Regions from separate parts of the Massilia hydrophila genome, predicted to be linked through region 2. Evidence: riboswitches for the same ligand, from Rfam matches in the RefSeq annotation. Region 2 holds a riboswitch; the other holds the start of a gene.

Region 1 (7,993 bases), on a different contig from region 2:
ATCTGGCGCGCCGTGTTCCCGGTGTGCCAGACCACGACCAGGTCGGGCTTCAGGGCCAGCACCCGCTCCATGTCGATCACGCTGTTGCTGCCAACGAGCGGGATCTTCCTGGCCGCGGCCGGGAAGTCACTGTAGTTCATCGCCCCGACCACCCGCGCGCCGCCGCCGGCCGCGAACAGCAGTTCGGTGGCGTGCGGCGCCATCGAGATCACGCGCCGCGCCGGCTGCGCCACGGTGACGCGGCGGCCGGCATCGTCCACCACGGTTACCGCGGCCCCGGCCGCGCTGCCGGCCAGGCCGGCCAGCAGCGCGGCGGCGAGGAGTCGGGACGCGCGCATCAGAAGTCGTAGCGCAGCGACAGCTTCAGCTGGCGGCCATCGCTCGGATAGATCCCCGAACGGCAGCCGAAGGCGTTGCTGTAGTACTGGCGGTCGGCCAGGTTGAGCGCGGTGACGGCGGCTTCCCAGCCTCCCACGCGGTAGGCGTAACGGGCGTCGAAAGTGGCATAGGACGGAATCCGCGCGCCGCAGTCGTTGGCGAAATCGCTGCCGTAGCGCTGGCTGTCGACCCACTGGGCGCCGATGTCGGCGCTGTGGCCGCCGGCGGGTATCCAGGCGGCGCGCAGCGTGACCACGTTCTCCGGCACCAGCACCATCTCGCGGCCGGCGTTCGCGCCGCCGGTGAATTCGGCCTCCACCCGCTGCCACTTGGCGCTCAGGCGCAGCGCCGCGGTCAGGGCCTGCTGTCCTTCCAGCTCGAAGCCCTGGCGGCGAGTCGGGTCGAGGTTGGTGTTGGCGCCCCAGCCGATGGTCGGATCGTAGAAGATCTCGTCGGTCAGGCGATGGCGGAACACGCGCGCCGTCAGCTGGCGCGTGGCCGAACCGGCGGTGACGCCCAGCTCGAGGTCGCGCGAGACCTGCGGCGCCAGCACGTCCAGTCCGCCGCGCAGGCTGTTCTCGTCGACGTTGGCGATCCGGTAGCTGCGCCCCAGTTTCGCGAACACGGTCAGCTGCGGCATCGGGTCGATGCTGCCTTCGAGCGACCAGGCATTGATCGACTGCCTGCGGTGCTCGTTCACCACCGGCGGGAAGGCCAGCGGGTCGGAATAGTCCTTGGTGAAGCGTTCGTGGCGGCCGCCGACGGCCAGGCGCGCCTGGTGCGCGGCGTTCCACAGGAGTTCGTTGCGCAGGTAGACCGCCTGCGCGTCCTGCTCGGCGTCGCCGAGCGAGAAGTCGGACCTGGTCTGGCGCTTCCAGCGCACCAGGTCGATGCCGGCTACCAGTTCGTTGCGCTTGTCGCCGATGAGCGCCGTGTGGCGCGCGCGCGGCGAGAACTGGGTCTGGCTGGCGTCATACGCCACCCGGGTGACGCCACCCGGGTAGAAATAGTTGGCGCCGACCTCGCGCTCGCGGTGCGACAGTTCGGCAGCCAGTTCGACCTGGCCGATGCGGTGCTCGGCGAAGGCGCTGACGCGGTCGGTGTCGAGGGTGCCGAAGTCGTACGGCGTCAGGGTCTGGCGCGGCTTGGCCTGGAATTGCGCTTCGTTGAGCGAGCCGGGGAAGCGCGCATCCTGCTCAGAATGCTCGAAGCGCAGGCCGGCGCGGCCGGCGCCATGGCGGTACTGGACACCGCCGCTCACGCTCTTTTGCTTGAACGCGTTGTTGTCGCGGTAGTTGTCGGTGCCGCGGTCGGCCAGGGCCAGGTCGAAGGACAGCGGGCCGGCGCCATGGCCGAGCGAGGCGCGCAGGTCGTGGGAATCATGGCGACCGCCCTCGGCGAACAGCGAACCGTGGGTGCCGCCCTGGGTGCCGCGGCGCGTGATGATGTTGATCACGCCGCCGGTGGCGCCTTCGCCATACAAGACGCTGCCGGCGCCGCGCACGATCTCGATGCGCTCGACCGTGTCCACCGGAATGCTCGACAGGACGGCATTGGCCAGTTCGTTCTCGTTGAGGCGTACGCCGTCGACCAGGATCACCAGGTTCTGGGGGCTGTTCGAGCCGAAGCCGCGCAGGTCGAGCGCGAAGTCGGGCGATCCGTCCAGGCTCTGGCGGCCATAGACGCCGCCGACCTTGCGGATCGCGGCATTCACGTCGGTCGCGCCGGCGCGGCGGATCTCGTCGGCGGTAATGACGGTGGCGCCGATCGGAGCGGCCGCGGCCTGCGCCGGGAAGCGCGCGCCGGTGACGACGATCGAGGGAAGGATTTCCTGCGCCAGGGCATCGGCGGCCAGGACGGACAGCGACAGGGCGCAAGCGAGCGCGAGCGGCTTGAACGCCGGCGCGCTGCGTGAAACGACAGCAGATTTCATTGTAGGATGTTCTCGGTAATGGCACCGGCCTGCGTCCCCGCACACCGGAGTTCAACGGAAGCCGCGGCTGCCATGGGCGCGCCGCTGCTTCCACCTGTCCTGGCCGGTATCCGGGCTTGCAAGACCGACTGTCCCACCTTCCTATGCACGACGCACAGTGGTGTTCGGGACAGCCTGCCGCATCCAGGGTGGATGCAGCGCTTGTTGACCGTTGCGGGGGCAGCACACCTCGGCGCCGGCGCGATGCGCCTTTGCTTCGTGTTTCCCGTTTAACTGCGCACGCTGATCGCGTGCGCGGGCACCAAAACCGGGCGATTATAACCTGACAAGCCGGCCTTGCGCCGGGCAGGCGGCGGCTGCCTCGGTAGCTTCAGGTGCCGCGCTTGCCGCGCATCGCCTCTTCCGCCTTCAATGCCGCCTTTTCCTCGGCGATGCGGGCCTTTTCCGCCATCTCGGCCGCATGCTGGATGAGGGCCGCGGCGCGGGTTTCCGGCGTCTCCAGGCTGATCCGGCCGAGGGCGCCGGTGCGGTAGTCGTGCAGCAGCACGTGGGCCGCCTTTTCGTAGTCGAATTCGCCGCCGCGCACGCGGAAGCCGCGCCGCTGCGCCACCTGCTCGATGACCGCGATGCCGTCCAGGCCCTCGGTCTTGAAGCCGTAGCGCGCCGTCAGCAGCTGCGGATAGCGGTCGAGCAGCAGGTTGGCCAGGAACTCCGCCACTTCCTCCTCGATCAGCGCATTCGAGCCGACCGCATGGCTGGCGGCCAGCATCATGCCGTCGCCCGCCATCGCGATCTTCGGCCACAGCATGCCCGGCGTATCGACCAGCACCGTGTGCTTGCCGAGATAGAGCTTCTGCTGGATCTTGGTCACGGCCGGCTCGTCGCCCACCTTGGCCACCCGCTTCTTGAGCAGGGCATTCATCAGGGTCGACTTGCCGACGTTCGGAATGCCCATGATCATGATGCGTAGTGGCTTGGTCGGCACCCCGCGGTGCGGTGCCAGCGACTGGCAGAGCGCGGGGATGCGCGCCACGTCGGCCGGGTGCTTGGTCGACATCGGATAGGCGGTCACGCCCTGCTGGGCTTCGTAATACGCCTTCCAGGCCGCGGTGGCGGCCGGGTCGGCCAGGTCGGTCTTGTTCAGGATTTTCAGGCAGGGGCGCTGGCGGAACTTGCGCAGCTCCTCCACCATCGGGTTGCAGCTCGCCTCGGGCAGGCGGGCGTCGAGCACTTCGATCACCAGGTCGGTGTTCTCCATCTGCTCGGCGGCTTCCTTCTTGGCCGCATTCATGTGCCCCGGGAACCATTGTATCGACATGCTGTGCTTTCTTCGTCTTCGGTCAGGCCGCTATTTTACGCCGAGCGCGGACACTGTAAAAAACCACAGGCGGCAAGGAGGAATTCATTGATGCTCAGCAACATCCGGCCGGCGCGGCGGCGCACACTGGCGCTCTTGTGCATTGCCGCGACCTGGAGGTCCACTATGCGAACCGCCGTTCACCTTTCCCCGAAACGCGCGCTGGCGCGCTGGTGCGCGTTCGGCGCCTTGTGCGGCATGGTCCTTGCCGCCTGCTTCATCGGGCGCTTTCCGCTGCTGCAGGGCTAGGCTAGGCTCCTCATTCGAGCTCGGCCAGCGCCTTCAGGTGCGCCACCACGCTGCGGCCCAGCGCCGACAGCGCATAGCCACCCTCCAGGCAGCTGACAATGCGTCCGCGCGCGTGCTCGCGCGCCACCGCCATCAGCTGGCGCGTGATCCAGGCGTAGTCGCTTTCGACCAGCCCGATGCCGCCCATGTCGTCCTCGCGGTGGCCGTCGAAGCCGGCCGACACGAAGATCATCTGCGGCCGGTGTGCATGCATGGCCGGCAGCCAGTAGTCCTGCACCAGCTTGCGCACCGTCTCGCCGTCGGCGAGCGCGGGCACCGGCATGTTGACGTTGGTGGCGCTGACCGGTTCCGGGTCGCAGTAGGGATAGAAGGGATGCTGGAACAGCCCGGCCATCAATACCCGCGGATCGTGGCGGAAGGCATCCGCGGTGCCATTGCCATGGTGGACGTCGAAGTCGACGATCGCCACCCGCTCCAGCCCATGCACTTCCAGCGCGTGGCGCGCCGCGATGGCGACGTTGTTGAACAGGCAGAAGCCCATCGGCGAGGTGGGGGTCGCGTGGTGGCCGGGCGGGCGCACGGCGCAGAACGCGTTGTCCAGCTCACCCGCGATGACGGCGTCGGTGGCGGCCACCGCGGCCCCGGCCGCGCGCAGGGCCGCCTGGTAGCTGTCGTGGCACAGGATGGTGTCGCCGTCGAGCGGATAGTAGTCGCCGGCGGCCGGCAGGTTGTCGCGCACCAGCGCCAGCGCGCCGGGCGTGTGGTTGCGCAGCACGGCGGCCGTCTCGGCCAGCGGCGCGCTGCGCTGCTCGATCAGGCCGTCAAGGCGCGCCAGGATCAGCTGGTCCTCGATCGCGCGCAGGCGGTCCGGCGCCTCGGGGTGCCAGTCGCCCATCTCGTGCTTCAGGCAGTCGGGGTGGCTGTAGATTGCTGTACTCATCTTGCGAATGCTCATCCATAGCGCACCTTTGCCGCCGTTCTCGCATAGAATCGACCCAAAGGCTTGTTGCCGACGGAGTATGAAGGTTGCCAATGGCGCTAATCTACCATGGGAGCCCGCCTTCGCACCGAACAGTTTACCGGAACCCAACCATGTTCAATCAACTGCATGCCGTCGCGCGCCAGGTCAGCCAGGTCGTGGTAGGCAAGGACCAGCAGGTACGCCTGGCCCTGACCTGCCTGCTGGCGGGCGGCCACCTGCTGCTGGAAGACCTGCCCGGGGTCGGCAAGACCACCCTGGCCCACGCGCTGGCGATCTCGCTCGGGCTGAAGTTCAACCGGGTCCAGTTCACCAGCGACCTGCTGCCGGCCGACGTGGCCGGCATCTCGGTGTACGAACGCGAGACGAACGGTTTCGTGTTCCACCCGGGCCCGATCTTCACCCAGGTGCTGCTGGCCGACGAGATCAACCGCGCCACGCCCAAGACCCAGTCCGGCCTGCTCGAAGCGATGGAGGAGCGCCAGGTCAGCGCCGACGGCGTCACCCGCGCCCTGCCCGAACCCTTCTTCGTGATCGCGACCCAGAACCCGGCCAACCAGGTCGGCACCTTCCCGCTGCCGGAATCCCAGCTCGACCGCTTCCTGATGTGCCTGTCGCTGGGCTATCCGGACGCGGCGGCCGAACGCGCCCTCCTGATGGGCGAGGACCGGCGCGCGATGCTGCGCCAGCTGGCGCCGGCCATGCAGCCGGAGCAGCTGGCCCAGGCCCAGCGCGCGCTCAAGGAGATCCACGCGTCGCCGGCATTGATCACCTACGTGCAGGCGCTGGCCCAGGCCTCGCGCCAGAACGGCCTGTTCGCCGAAGGCCTGTCGCCGCGCGCCGCGATCGCGCTGCTGCAGGCGGGACGCGCCTGGGCCGCGCTCGAGGGGCGTGACCACGTGATCCCGGAAGACATCCAGGCGCTGCTGGTGCCGGTCTGCGCGCACCGCCTGCGTCCCTTGAAGGCCGCGCACGGCCAGGCGCTCGCCAGCCGCGACCTGGTGCTGCAACTGCAGAAAGCGGTGCCGGTCTAGATGGCGGGCACGGCGGGGGCACAGGGAGCCATGCGGGGCAGCCTGCGCGCCTGGTTGCGGCGCACGACCGGCAACTGGCTGCCGCGCCACGGCGCGCTCGATGCCGGCGAAGTGGTGCTGAGCCAGCGCCGCGTGTTCATCCTGCCCACCCGCGCCGGCCTCGGCTTCGCCCTGCTGGTGCTGGTGCTCCTGATCGGCTCGATCAACTACACGCTCGGCCTGGGCTTCGCGCTGAGCTTCCTGGCGCTGTCCTGCGCGCTGGTGGACATGGTCTTCACCTACCGCAACCTGGCCCACCTGGCCCTGCAGCAGGGCCGCACGGCGAGCGTGTTCGCGGGCCAGGAGGCGCAGTTCGAACTGCACATCGCGAACCGCGGCAAGCTGGCGCGCTACGCGGTCTGGATCGATTTCGCCGGCGCTGCCGAGCCGCGCCACGTGACCGACATCGGCGCCCAGGGCAGCGCCGCGGTGCGGCTGGGCGTGCCCAGCACGGCGCGCGGCTGGCTGCAGCCGGAACGGGTGGTGCTGTCCACCCGCTTTCCGCTCGGGCTGTTCCGCGCCTGGAGCTACTGGCGGCCAGCGGCGCGCGCCCTGGTCTATCCGCGTCCGGAAGAAGGCGGGCCGCCGCTGCCGCTGCAGGCCGATGCCCAGGCCGGCGCCAACGGGCGCGTGGCCGGCCAGGACGACTTCGCCGGCGTGCGCAGCTACCAGGCCGGCGACTCGCCACGCCAGCTGGCCTGGCGCCAGATTGCGCGCCTCGACCCAAGCCTCGGCGGCCAGCTCGTCACCAAGCATTTCGAGGGCGGCGCGGGCGACGAACTGGTGCTCGACTTCGCCCGGCTGCCGCCCGGGCTCGACCTCGAGCTGCGCCTGTCGCGCATGACGCGCTGGGTGCTGGATGCCGAGCAGCGCGCCCTGCCCTACGCCTTCCGCCTGGGGGGCGTGCACTACGAGGCCGGCCAGGGCGCCGCCCACCAGGCCGCCTGCCTGCGCGCGCTGGCCCTGTACGGCAGCGCGGAGCCGGCATGAGCTTCCTGCGTTCGCTGCCACGCGACAAGGCCGATACCCTGCTGCTGCTGGGCAGCGTGGTACTGGTGCTGGCGCCGCACGCGGCCCACCTGCCGCCCTGGGTCACGCTGCTGTGCGCGGCCACGCTGGCCTGGCGCGCCGTGGTCACGCTGCGCGGCCGGCGCATGCCGCCGGCGCTGCTGCTGCTGCCGGTGGCGGTGGCGGCGATGGTGGGCGTGCAGTTCAGCTACCAGACCCTGCTCGGGCGCGACGCCGGGGTTGCCATGCTGGTGCTGCTGGTGGCCTTCAAGATGCTCGAAATGCACGCGCGGCGCGACCTGTACGTCGTGATCTTCCTGTGCTTCTTCCTGGTGCTGAGCAATTTCTTCTATGCGCAGGGAATCGGCAGCGCGCTGCTGATGGTGGCCGCGGTGCTGGCCCTGCTCACCACCCAGATTTCCTTCGGCTTCACCGGCAAGGTGCCGCCGCTGCGCGCGCGCCTGGCGCTGGGCGCGCGCATGCTGCTGCTGGCGGCGCCGATCGCGGTGCTGCTGTTCTTCGTGTTCCCGCGCCTGGGCGGGCCCCTGTGGGGCATGCCGGGCGGCGGCAATGGCGGCGGCCGGTCGGGCCTGTCCGAGCGCATGGCGCCGGGGCAGCTGTCGAACCTGGCGATGTCGGGCGAGCCGGCGTTCCGGGTGCGCTTCCAGGGCGCGGCGCCGGCGCGCGAGCAACTGTACTGGCGCGGCCTGGTGCTCGACGCCTTCGACGGCACCGCCTGGACCCGCGGCGGCTCGATCGCCTCCCGCTCCGGCACCTCGCTCAGCGTGCGCGGCCAGGCCCTGCGCTACGAGATCACCCAGGAGCCGTCCGACGCGCGCTGGCTGTTCACGCTCGAGATGCCTGGCCACATGCCGCAGCTGGCGGGCTACCGCGTGCGTGCCTCGCACCAGCTCGAGCTGAGCACGGAGCGCCCGCTGGCGCAGCGGGTGCGCTATGCGATGCAGTCCTATCCGGACTATGCGCTCGACGGGCAGGAGGCGCTGGAAGACCCGAAC
Region 2 (7,993 bases):
CATGGCATGGCCCTTGTGCGCGACCTGCCCGGCAATGTCGTCGGCTTTGGCGAAATGGGCATCGGTAACACGACCGCGGCGGCGGCCATCATGCACAAGCTGACCGGTCTGCTCCTGACCCAATGCGTTGGCGCCGGCACTGGACTGTCGGCGGAAGGCATCCAGCGCAAGCAGCAAGTCATCGCCGCAGCAGTCGAGCGCCATGCAGCTGCGGACAGTCCACTCGATGTACTGGCCACCTTCGGCGGTTTCGAGATCGCGATGATGGCCGGCGCCATGCTGAAAGCGGCCGAGCTGCGCAAAGTGCTGCTGATCGACGGCTTCATCGTGACCAGCGCCCTGCTGGTCGCCGCGCGCCTGCAGCCGGCCATCCTCGACTACTGCGTCTTCGCCCACTGTTCGGATGAAAACGGCCATCGCCTGATGCTCGATGCGCTCGGCGCCCAGCCCCTGCTGCACCTGGGCCTGCGCCTGGGGGAAGGTACCGGCAGCGCACTGGCCCTGCCCCTGCTGCATGCCGCCGCCAACTTCCTGAACGAGATGGCGACCTTCGCATCGGCGCAGGTCAGCACCAGCGCGTAACAGGAAGGACAAGAGATGCAGCAGCTGCGCCTGTTCTTCATCGCGCTCCAGTTCTTCACGCGCCTGCCGATCCCGCGCTGGGTCGGCTTCGAGCAGGAGTGGCTGCACCATGCCTCCCGCTACTTCCCGCTGGTCGGCATCGTGGTGGGCGCGATCGGCGCCAGTGTGTATGCAGCGGCCGCGCTCTTCCTCCCGGCCCCGGTTGCCGCCGTGCTCTCGACCGCCGCCACTATCTACGCCACCGGCGCCTTCCATGAAGACGGCTTTGCCGACAGCTGCGATGGCCTCGGCGGCGGCATGACGCGCGAGCGTGTGCTCGAGATCATGAAAGATTCACGCGTGGGCGCCTACGGGGCCATCGGCGTCGTGTGCATACTGGGCGCGAAATGCACGGCGCTCGCGATGCTGCCGCCAGCCAGCGCCATGGGCGCCCTGCTGCTGGCCCATCCGCTGTCCCGTCTCGCTGCGACCTCGCTCATCTGGCGCATGGAATACGCACGGGAGGAAGGCAAGGCCAAGCCGCTGGCCGAACGCATGACGACGGCGGAATTCGGCATCGCCTCGCTCACCGTGGCGATCGCTGCCTCGCTGCTGCTCGTTAGCGGCACCCTCGATGTGTATGCCCTGCTCGCCGCCCTGGTCGCCGCCGGCTACGCGACCTGGTGGCTGGCTCGCAAGTTCGCACGCCGCATCGGCGGCTATACCGGCGACTGCCTCGGCGCAGTGCAGCAACTGGCGGAAGCTGCCATCTACCTCGGGGTACTGGCCACCCTCGGCCACGGCGCTTTCGCCTGAGCGATGCGGCTGGTCCTGGTACGCCACCCACAGCCGGATATCGCGCCCGGCATCTGCTATGGCAGGACCGACGTCGTAGTATCCGCAGCCGCGCTCTCCCTGGTTGCGGGCAAGCTGCGCCAGGCCGGTTTGCCCGGCACGCTGCCGGTGTATGCCAGTCCGCTGACACGCTGCACTGCGCTCGCAGGCAGGCTGGCCGTTCTCCCTACGCTCGACGCCCGCCTGGCCGAGATGGATTTCGGTGCCTGGGAGATGCAAAGCTGGGAGGCCATCCCGCGCGCCGAGGTCGATGCCTGGGCCGCCGACCTCCTCCACTACCGTCCCGGCGGCGGCGAGAACGTCCTCGAGGTAGCCGATCGCGTCGCTGCCTTTCGCGATGAGCTGCAGGCTTCGCATCATCCCGAAGCGCTCCTCATCTGCCATGCCGGAACGATCCGCCTCCTGCGCGCCCTCCACGCCGGCGGCAGTGTCGAACAGGCTGCGCAGCGCGCCGCCGCCAGCGCCCATCGCATCGGCTACGGCGAAGTCATCGTGCTGAAAGACTGACAACGCCGGACGTCCGTGCGTATAATGGCGGCGTTTTGGTGCTCGCGGTTGTGTTCACGACCGCAGTTAAACGGGAAACACGAAGCCCTTCAACAAGGCCAATGTGTGCTGCCCCCGCAACGGTAAGCAAGTGCCGCGCTCGATGAATGACAAGCGCGGCGAACCGTCTTCCATGACCACTGTGCACATGCATGGGAAGGTCGGACGGCCATACTTGCCAGCCCGGATACCGGCCAAAAGGTGGAAGTGCACTCCTGGTGCGCTTCTGTTCAATCTGGCCTACGGGGACGTCGGCTGGTTGTCTTGATGTGAACATTTCATGAACTTTCCTGTAACCCGGCAGGCGGCAGCGTATTCGCTCGCCACTTCGCTTGCATTGGCTTTCGTTTCACCTTCCTTCGCCCAAACCCTCGATGCCGACACTGTCGTCGTCACCGCCAAGCGCATGCCGCAACGCGCGGCCGACCTCATCGCCGACACCACCGTCATCCACGCCGACGAGATCGCACGCTCTGGCGCCGGCTCGGTGGCCGACGTGCTGCAGCGCCAGCGCGGCATCGAGATCAGCCGCAACGGCAGTGCCGGCGCGTCGACCAGCGTGTTCCTGCGCGGCGCCAACAGCAACGCGGTCGTGGTCTTGCTCGACGGCGTGCGCATCGGCTCGGCCACCAGCGGCGTCGCGGCCTGGAACGCGATACCGCTCGGCGCCATCGAGCGTATCGAGGTCGTCTACGGACCGCTCAGCACCCTGTACGGCGCCGACGCGATCGGCGGCGTGATCCAGATCTTCACCCGCAAGGGCGACGGCGCCCCGGTGGTCACCGGCTCGGCCGGCGCCGGCAGCAACGCGACGCGCCAGCTCGACGCAGGCGTGCACGGCTCGGCCGATGCCCTGCGCTACGCCCTCAGCGCCGGCCACGAAGAATCGGACGGCTTCTCGGCGACACGCCCGGGCGCTTTCGGCTTCAACCCGGACGAAGACGGCTACCGCCGCCGCAGCGCCAACGGCCGGCTTTCTTATACCGTGGCTCCGGGCACGGAAGTCGGCGCCCAGTTCCTGCACAGCGACCTGCGCGCCCAGTACGACAGCGGCAGCGCGGCCTACGACGTCCACAACAAGCAGGACCTGGACACCGCGGCGGTCTACGCCAGCAGCCAGCTCGGCGCCAACTGGCGCAGCACCCTGCAATACGCACGTTCCAACGACAAACTGGGCAGCTTTACCAGCGCGGCGGCATCCGGCGCCAGCCAGATCGACACGCGCCAGGACGAATTCACCTGGCAGAACACGATCGCGCTTGGCCTTGACACCCTGCAGCTGCTGGCCAGCCGCCGTGAGGAAGATGTCGAATCCAGCTCCACCGCCGACCTGTCGCGCAGCCGCAGCACCAATTCCTACGCGGCGGCTTACTCGGCCACGCGCGGCAGCCACCTGTTCGATGCCAGCGCGCGCCACGACCGCTCCTCGGTGTATGGCAGCAAGAACACCGGCGCCGCCGGCTATGGCTACCACTTCGGCAACGGCCTGCGCGCCACCGCCAGCGTCGGCACCAGCTTCCGCGCCCCGACCTTCAACGAGCTGTACTTCCCGAACTACGGCCTGCCGAGCAACCGTCCGGAAAAGGGCCGCAACCAGGAAGCCGGCCTGCGCTACGACGCCGGCAGCGTGCAGCTCGATGCGACCTGGTACCGCAACCGCCTGACCGACATGATCGTATCGAGCACGCCTTGCCCGGGCCGTGTCGGCAGCTGTGCCTACAACGTCAACGAAGCGAAACTGGAAGGCTTCACGGTGGCAGCCCAGACCCGCCTCGCAGGCATCAAGCTGCGCGGCAGCCTGGACTGGCAGGACCCGACCGACGAAACCACCGGCAGGCAGCTGGCGCGGCGCGCGAAGAAGCACGCCAGCTTCCAGGCCGACAGCAGCTGGGGGCAGGTCAAGGCCGGTGCCGAACTGCAGCTGTCAGGCGAGCGCTTTGACGATGCGGCCAACCGCAACCGCCTGGGTGGCTACGGCTTGCTCAACCTGTACACTAGCTGGCAATTCACACGCGAAGTGTCGCTGCTGCTGCGCCTGAATAACGCCGCGGACAAGCAGTACGAACTCGCGCGCAACTACGGCACCAGCGGACGCACCTGGTTCGCCGCCCTGCGCTACGACACCCGCTGAACCGGCGCCTGCAAGAAGGAGACGCATGCATCACCCCGCCCACCCGAACCGCCAGCGCGCCATGCTCGTCATCGGCGCACTGCTGCTGTGCGCCGTCGCCAGCCTGCTGTTCGCCGGCATGACCGGTTCGATCGCCGTACCGCTGGCCGACATGCCCAACGCCCTGCGCCAGCTGGCGCGTGGCGAAGGCAATTCGCTGGCGACCTCGCTGATCGAGCTGCGTGCCGGCCGCGCATTGACCGCCTTCGTCACCGGCGGTGCGCTGGCACTGGCCGGCGTGATGATGCAGGCGCTGCTGCGCAATCCGCTGGCAGATCCCTATGTGCTCGGCATTTCGGCCGGGGCCTCGGTCGGCGCCTTGCTGGCGCTGCTGTTGATGGCGAGCGCCGTCGTGGTCGACATGGCGGCGCTGGGCGGTGCGGTGGCGGTGTCGATGCTGCTCTACCTGTTTGCCCGGCGCGACATGCGCGGCGGGCTGGCGGCGGAAGGCGGTACGGCGATGCTGCTGCTGACCGGCGTCATCCTGTCCTCGGCCTGCATGGCCCTGGTGACACTGATGCTGTCGATCGCGCCGGAAGGCCGGCTGCGCAACATGATTTTCTGGATGATCGGCGACCTGGCAGGTGCGCCGCTGCGTGTCGCGCCCTGGCTGGTGCTCGGCGCCGCCCTGCTGTATGCCCTGCGCAGTGCGCGCGCCATGAACGTGGTTGCCTTGCACGCAGAAGCGGCTGCCACGCTCGGCATCCGCGTTGGCAGCCTGCGCAAGGGCCTGTTCTTCGTCTCAGGCGTGCTGACGGCCAGCGCCGTCACCAGCGCCGGTTCGGTCGGCTTCGTCGGGCTGATCGTGCCGCATGCCTGCCGTTTCGCCTTCGGTCCCGACCACCGGCTCCTGATCCCGGCGGCGGTGCTCACCGGCGGCAGCTTCCTGGTGCTGTGCGATACGCTCGCGCGCACCATCATCGCGCCCCAGCAGCTACCGGTCGGCGCGATCACCGCGATCATCGGCGCGCCGGTGTTCCTCTACCAACTGCACCGCCTGAGGAGGTGAGATGATCCGCACCGAAGAGCTCGACCTCAAGGCTGGCAGCCGCAGCCTGGTCCACCGCCTCGACTGGGCGGCCCGTCCCGGCGAATGCTGGAGCATCATCGGCCGTAATGGCGCCGGCAAGAGCACCCTGCTGCGCACGCTGGCCGGCCTGCACCGGCCGGACAAGGGCAAGGTCTTCGTCGGCAGCCGCCCGCTCGACGCCTGGGCGCCGGAAGAGCTGGCGCGCGAACGCGCCTTCCTGGCGCAGTCGCGCCACGATGCGTTCTCGTACAGCGTGATCGAAACCGTCCTGTCGGCGCGCCACCCCTACCACGCCAACCGCTATTGGGAAGGCAGCGACGACCACCAGGCAGCCATGAATGCCCTCGAAGCGATGGAAGTGGCGGACCTGGCCGGCCGCGACGTGCGTACCCTGTCCGGCGGCGAGCGCCAGCGCGTCGCCATTGCTGCGTTGCTGGCGCAGGACACGCCGCTGCTGCTGCTCGACGAGCCGGCCAATGCGCTCGACCTGGCGCACCAGGTCAGCATCATGGGCCTGCTGGCCAAGCTGTGCCGCGAGCAGGGCAAGGTCGTGGTCATGATTGGCCACGACCTGAACCTGGCGTATCGTATTTCCACCCACGCGCTGCTGTTGATGGGCGACGGCCGCTGGCAGGCCGGCCCGGTCGACGCGACCATGCAGCCGGCGCTGCTGGGCGACTATCTCGGCCACCCGATCGACATGATCGACCACGGCGGCCGCCGCATCTTCCTCCCCTATGAGGCCACGGCATGAACGACATGACACCAGAAGACACCGAAGCACTCAACGAACGCCACCGCCAGCGCATGGAGCGCAAGAAGGCCATGATCGATGCCAAGATTGCAGCGGCCGACAAGGAGATCGGCATCCTCATCGTCAACACCGGCAACGGCAAGGGCAAGAGCTCGAGCGCTTTCGGCATGGTGACGCGTGCGCTCGGCCATGGCATGAAGGTCGGCGTGGTCCAGTTCATCAAGGGTGCCATGTCCACCGGCGAAGAGAAATTCCTGCGCCGCTTCCCGGACGAAGTCAGCTTCCACGCCATGGGCGAAGGCTATACCTGGGAGACCCAGGACCGCGAGCGCGACATCGCCAAGGCGGGCGAAGCCTGGGAACAGGCGCGAAGCTTCCTGCGCGACCCGGCCTATGGCATGGTGGTTCTGGATGAGCTGAACATCGCACTCAAGTACAAATACCTCGACCTGCATACCGTCATCGCCGACCTGCTCGACCGCCCGGTAATGCAGCACGTGGTCGTGACCGGCCGCGCGGCACCGCCCGAACTGGTGGCAGTGGCCGATACCGTCACCGAGATGAACGTGGTCAAGCACGCCTTCAAGGCGGGCATCGCGGCCCAGGCCGGGACAGAGTGGTGATGGACAGGGATGCGGGCGCCCGTGCCGTGCTGGTCGCGGCCATGGCTTCCGGGCAGGGGAAGACCAGCGTCACCGCTGCCCTGGCGCGCAAGCTGCTGCGCGACGGTCTGCGCGTGCGGGTATTCAAATGTGGGCCGGACTTCATCGACCCGATGCTGCTCGAGCGCGCATCCGGTGCGCCGGTCCATACGCTCGACCTGTGGATGGTGGGCGTGGATGAGTGCCGGCGCCGCCTGCACGACGCGGCGCGCGAAGCCGATGCGATCCTGATCGAGGGCGTCATGGGCCTGTACGACGGCTCGCCCTCGGCAGCCGACCTGTCACGCGAATTCGATGTGCCGGTGCTGGCCGTCATCGACGCCTCGGCCATGGCGCAAACGGCCGGTGCGGTAGCGCGCGGCTTGCGCGACTATGGTCCGGTGCAGTTGGCCGGGGTCGTTGCCAACCGTATCGCAAGCGAGGGCCATGCCAAGATGGTGGCCTCGTCCCTGCACGATATTCCCCTGGTCGGCTGGCTGCCGCGCCAGGACCAGCCGCTGCCGGAGCGCCATCTCGGCCTGGTCCTGCCGGACGAAGTCGACGGCCTGGATGCATTGCTCGACAAACTCGCGGATGAACTGCACTTCGACGAGAAGACCTGGGAAGCGCTGCCCCTGATGGCACAGTCGCCGCCGGAGTGGCCGGAAGTGAAGCGCATGCTGGACGGTAAGACCATCGCCATCGCGCGCGACCCCGCCTTCTGCTTCCTCTACCCCGCCAACCTCGACCTGCTGCAGAAGATGGGCGCGCGCCTGCGCTACTTTTCTCCGCTGGCGGACGAACCGGTTCCACAGGATGCCGACGCCGTATTCCTGCCGGGCGGTTACCCGGAATTGCACTGCGCAGAGCTGACGCAGGCCGGCCATTGGCAAGCATCGATTCGCGCAGTCCACGCCCGCAAGGTGCCGATCCTGGCCGAATGCGGCGGCATGATGGTGCTTGCCGACGGCCTGACCGACAAGGATGGGCAACGCTGGCCGATGGCCGGGCTGTTGCCGGGTGAGGTGCGCATGCAGCCGCGCCTGGCGGGCCTCGGCGCCCACGCCATGCCGACCGAACAGGGGCAGGTGCGCGGCCACAGTTTTCATTATTCGTCGCTGCAGACGCCAGCCCCGGCGCAGCTGCATACCGTCAAGACCAGTACCGGTGCGGCAGGCGAAGCCGTGTACTGCATCGGTTCGCTCACTGCCTCCTACTTCCACGCCTACTTCCCCTCGAATCCGCCGGCTATCGCGGCCCTGCTCGGAGGCGTGCCTTGAGCGCCACGCTGGTACTGGGTGGAGCACGCTCCGGCAAGAGCGCCTACGCCGAACGGATGGCGCAGGCGTCCAATAAGGAAGTCGTGTACGTCGCCACCTCGCGCGCGGGCGACGCCGAAATGGCGGCGCGCATTGCCCATCATCGCGAACAGCGCC

What was found. A riboswitch is a leader RNA that binds a small molecule or an ion and turns the genes downstream of it on or off. The one in region 2 is predicted to bind cobalamin.
Region 1: linked by a shared signal. The riboswitch ahead of LE190_RS19600 (TonB-dependent receptor) and the one ahead of LE190_RS21135 (TonB-dependent receptor domain-containing protein) in region 2 are both predicted to bind cobalamin.

What each region holds. Positions count from the first base shown of each region.
Region 1 covers NZ_JAHYBX010000011.1:72,956-80,948, reverse strand. The annotation lists gene LE190_RS19605 (cobalamin-binding protein) at 1-338, opposite strand, end outside; gene LE190_RS19600 (TonB-dependent receptor) at 338-2,311, opposite strand; cobalamin riboswitch at 2,396-2,632, opposite strand; gene ylqF (ribosome biogenesis GTPase YlqF) at 2,682-3,629, opposite strand; gene LE190_RS21845 (hypothetical protein) at 3,795-3,917, shown strand; gene LE190_RS19590 (histone deacetylase family protein) at 3,928-4,857, opposite strand; gene LE190_RS19585 (AAA family ATPase) at 5,010-5,930, shown strand; gene LE190_RS19580 (DUF58 domain-containing protein) at 5,961-6,959, shown strand; gene LE190_RS19575 (transglutaminase TgpA family protein) at 6,956-7,993, shown strand, end outside.
Region 2 covers NZ_JAHYBX010000015.1:6,360-14,352, reverse strand. The annotation lists gene cobT (nicotinate-nucleotide--dimethylbenzimidazole phosphoribosyltransferase) at 1-582, shown strand, start outside; gene LE190_RS21145 (adenosylcobinamide-GDP ribazoletransferase) at 598-1,377, shown strand; gene LE190_RS21140 (histidine phosphatase family protein) at 1,381-1,923, shown strand; cobalamin riboswitch at 1,943-2,175, shown strand; gene LE190_RS21135 (TonB-dependent receptor domain-containing protein) at 2,243-4,093, shown strand; gene LE190_RS21130 (FecCD family ABC transporter permease) at 4,119-5,141, shown strand; gene LE190_RS21125 (ABC transporter ATP-binding protein) at 5,143-5,916, shown strand; gene cobO (cob(I)yrinic acid a,c-diamide adenosyltransferase) at 5,913-6,539, shown strand; gene LE190_RS21115 (cobyrinic acid a,c-diamide synthase CobB) at 6,539-7,837, shown strand; gene cobU (bifunctional adenosylcobinamide kinase/adenosylcobinamide-phosphate guanylyltransferase) at 7,834-7,993, shown strand, end outside.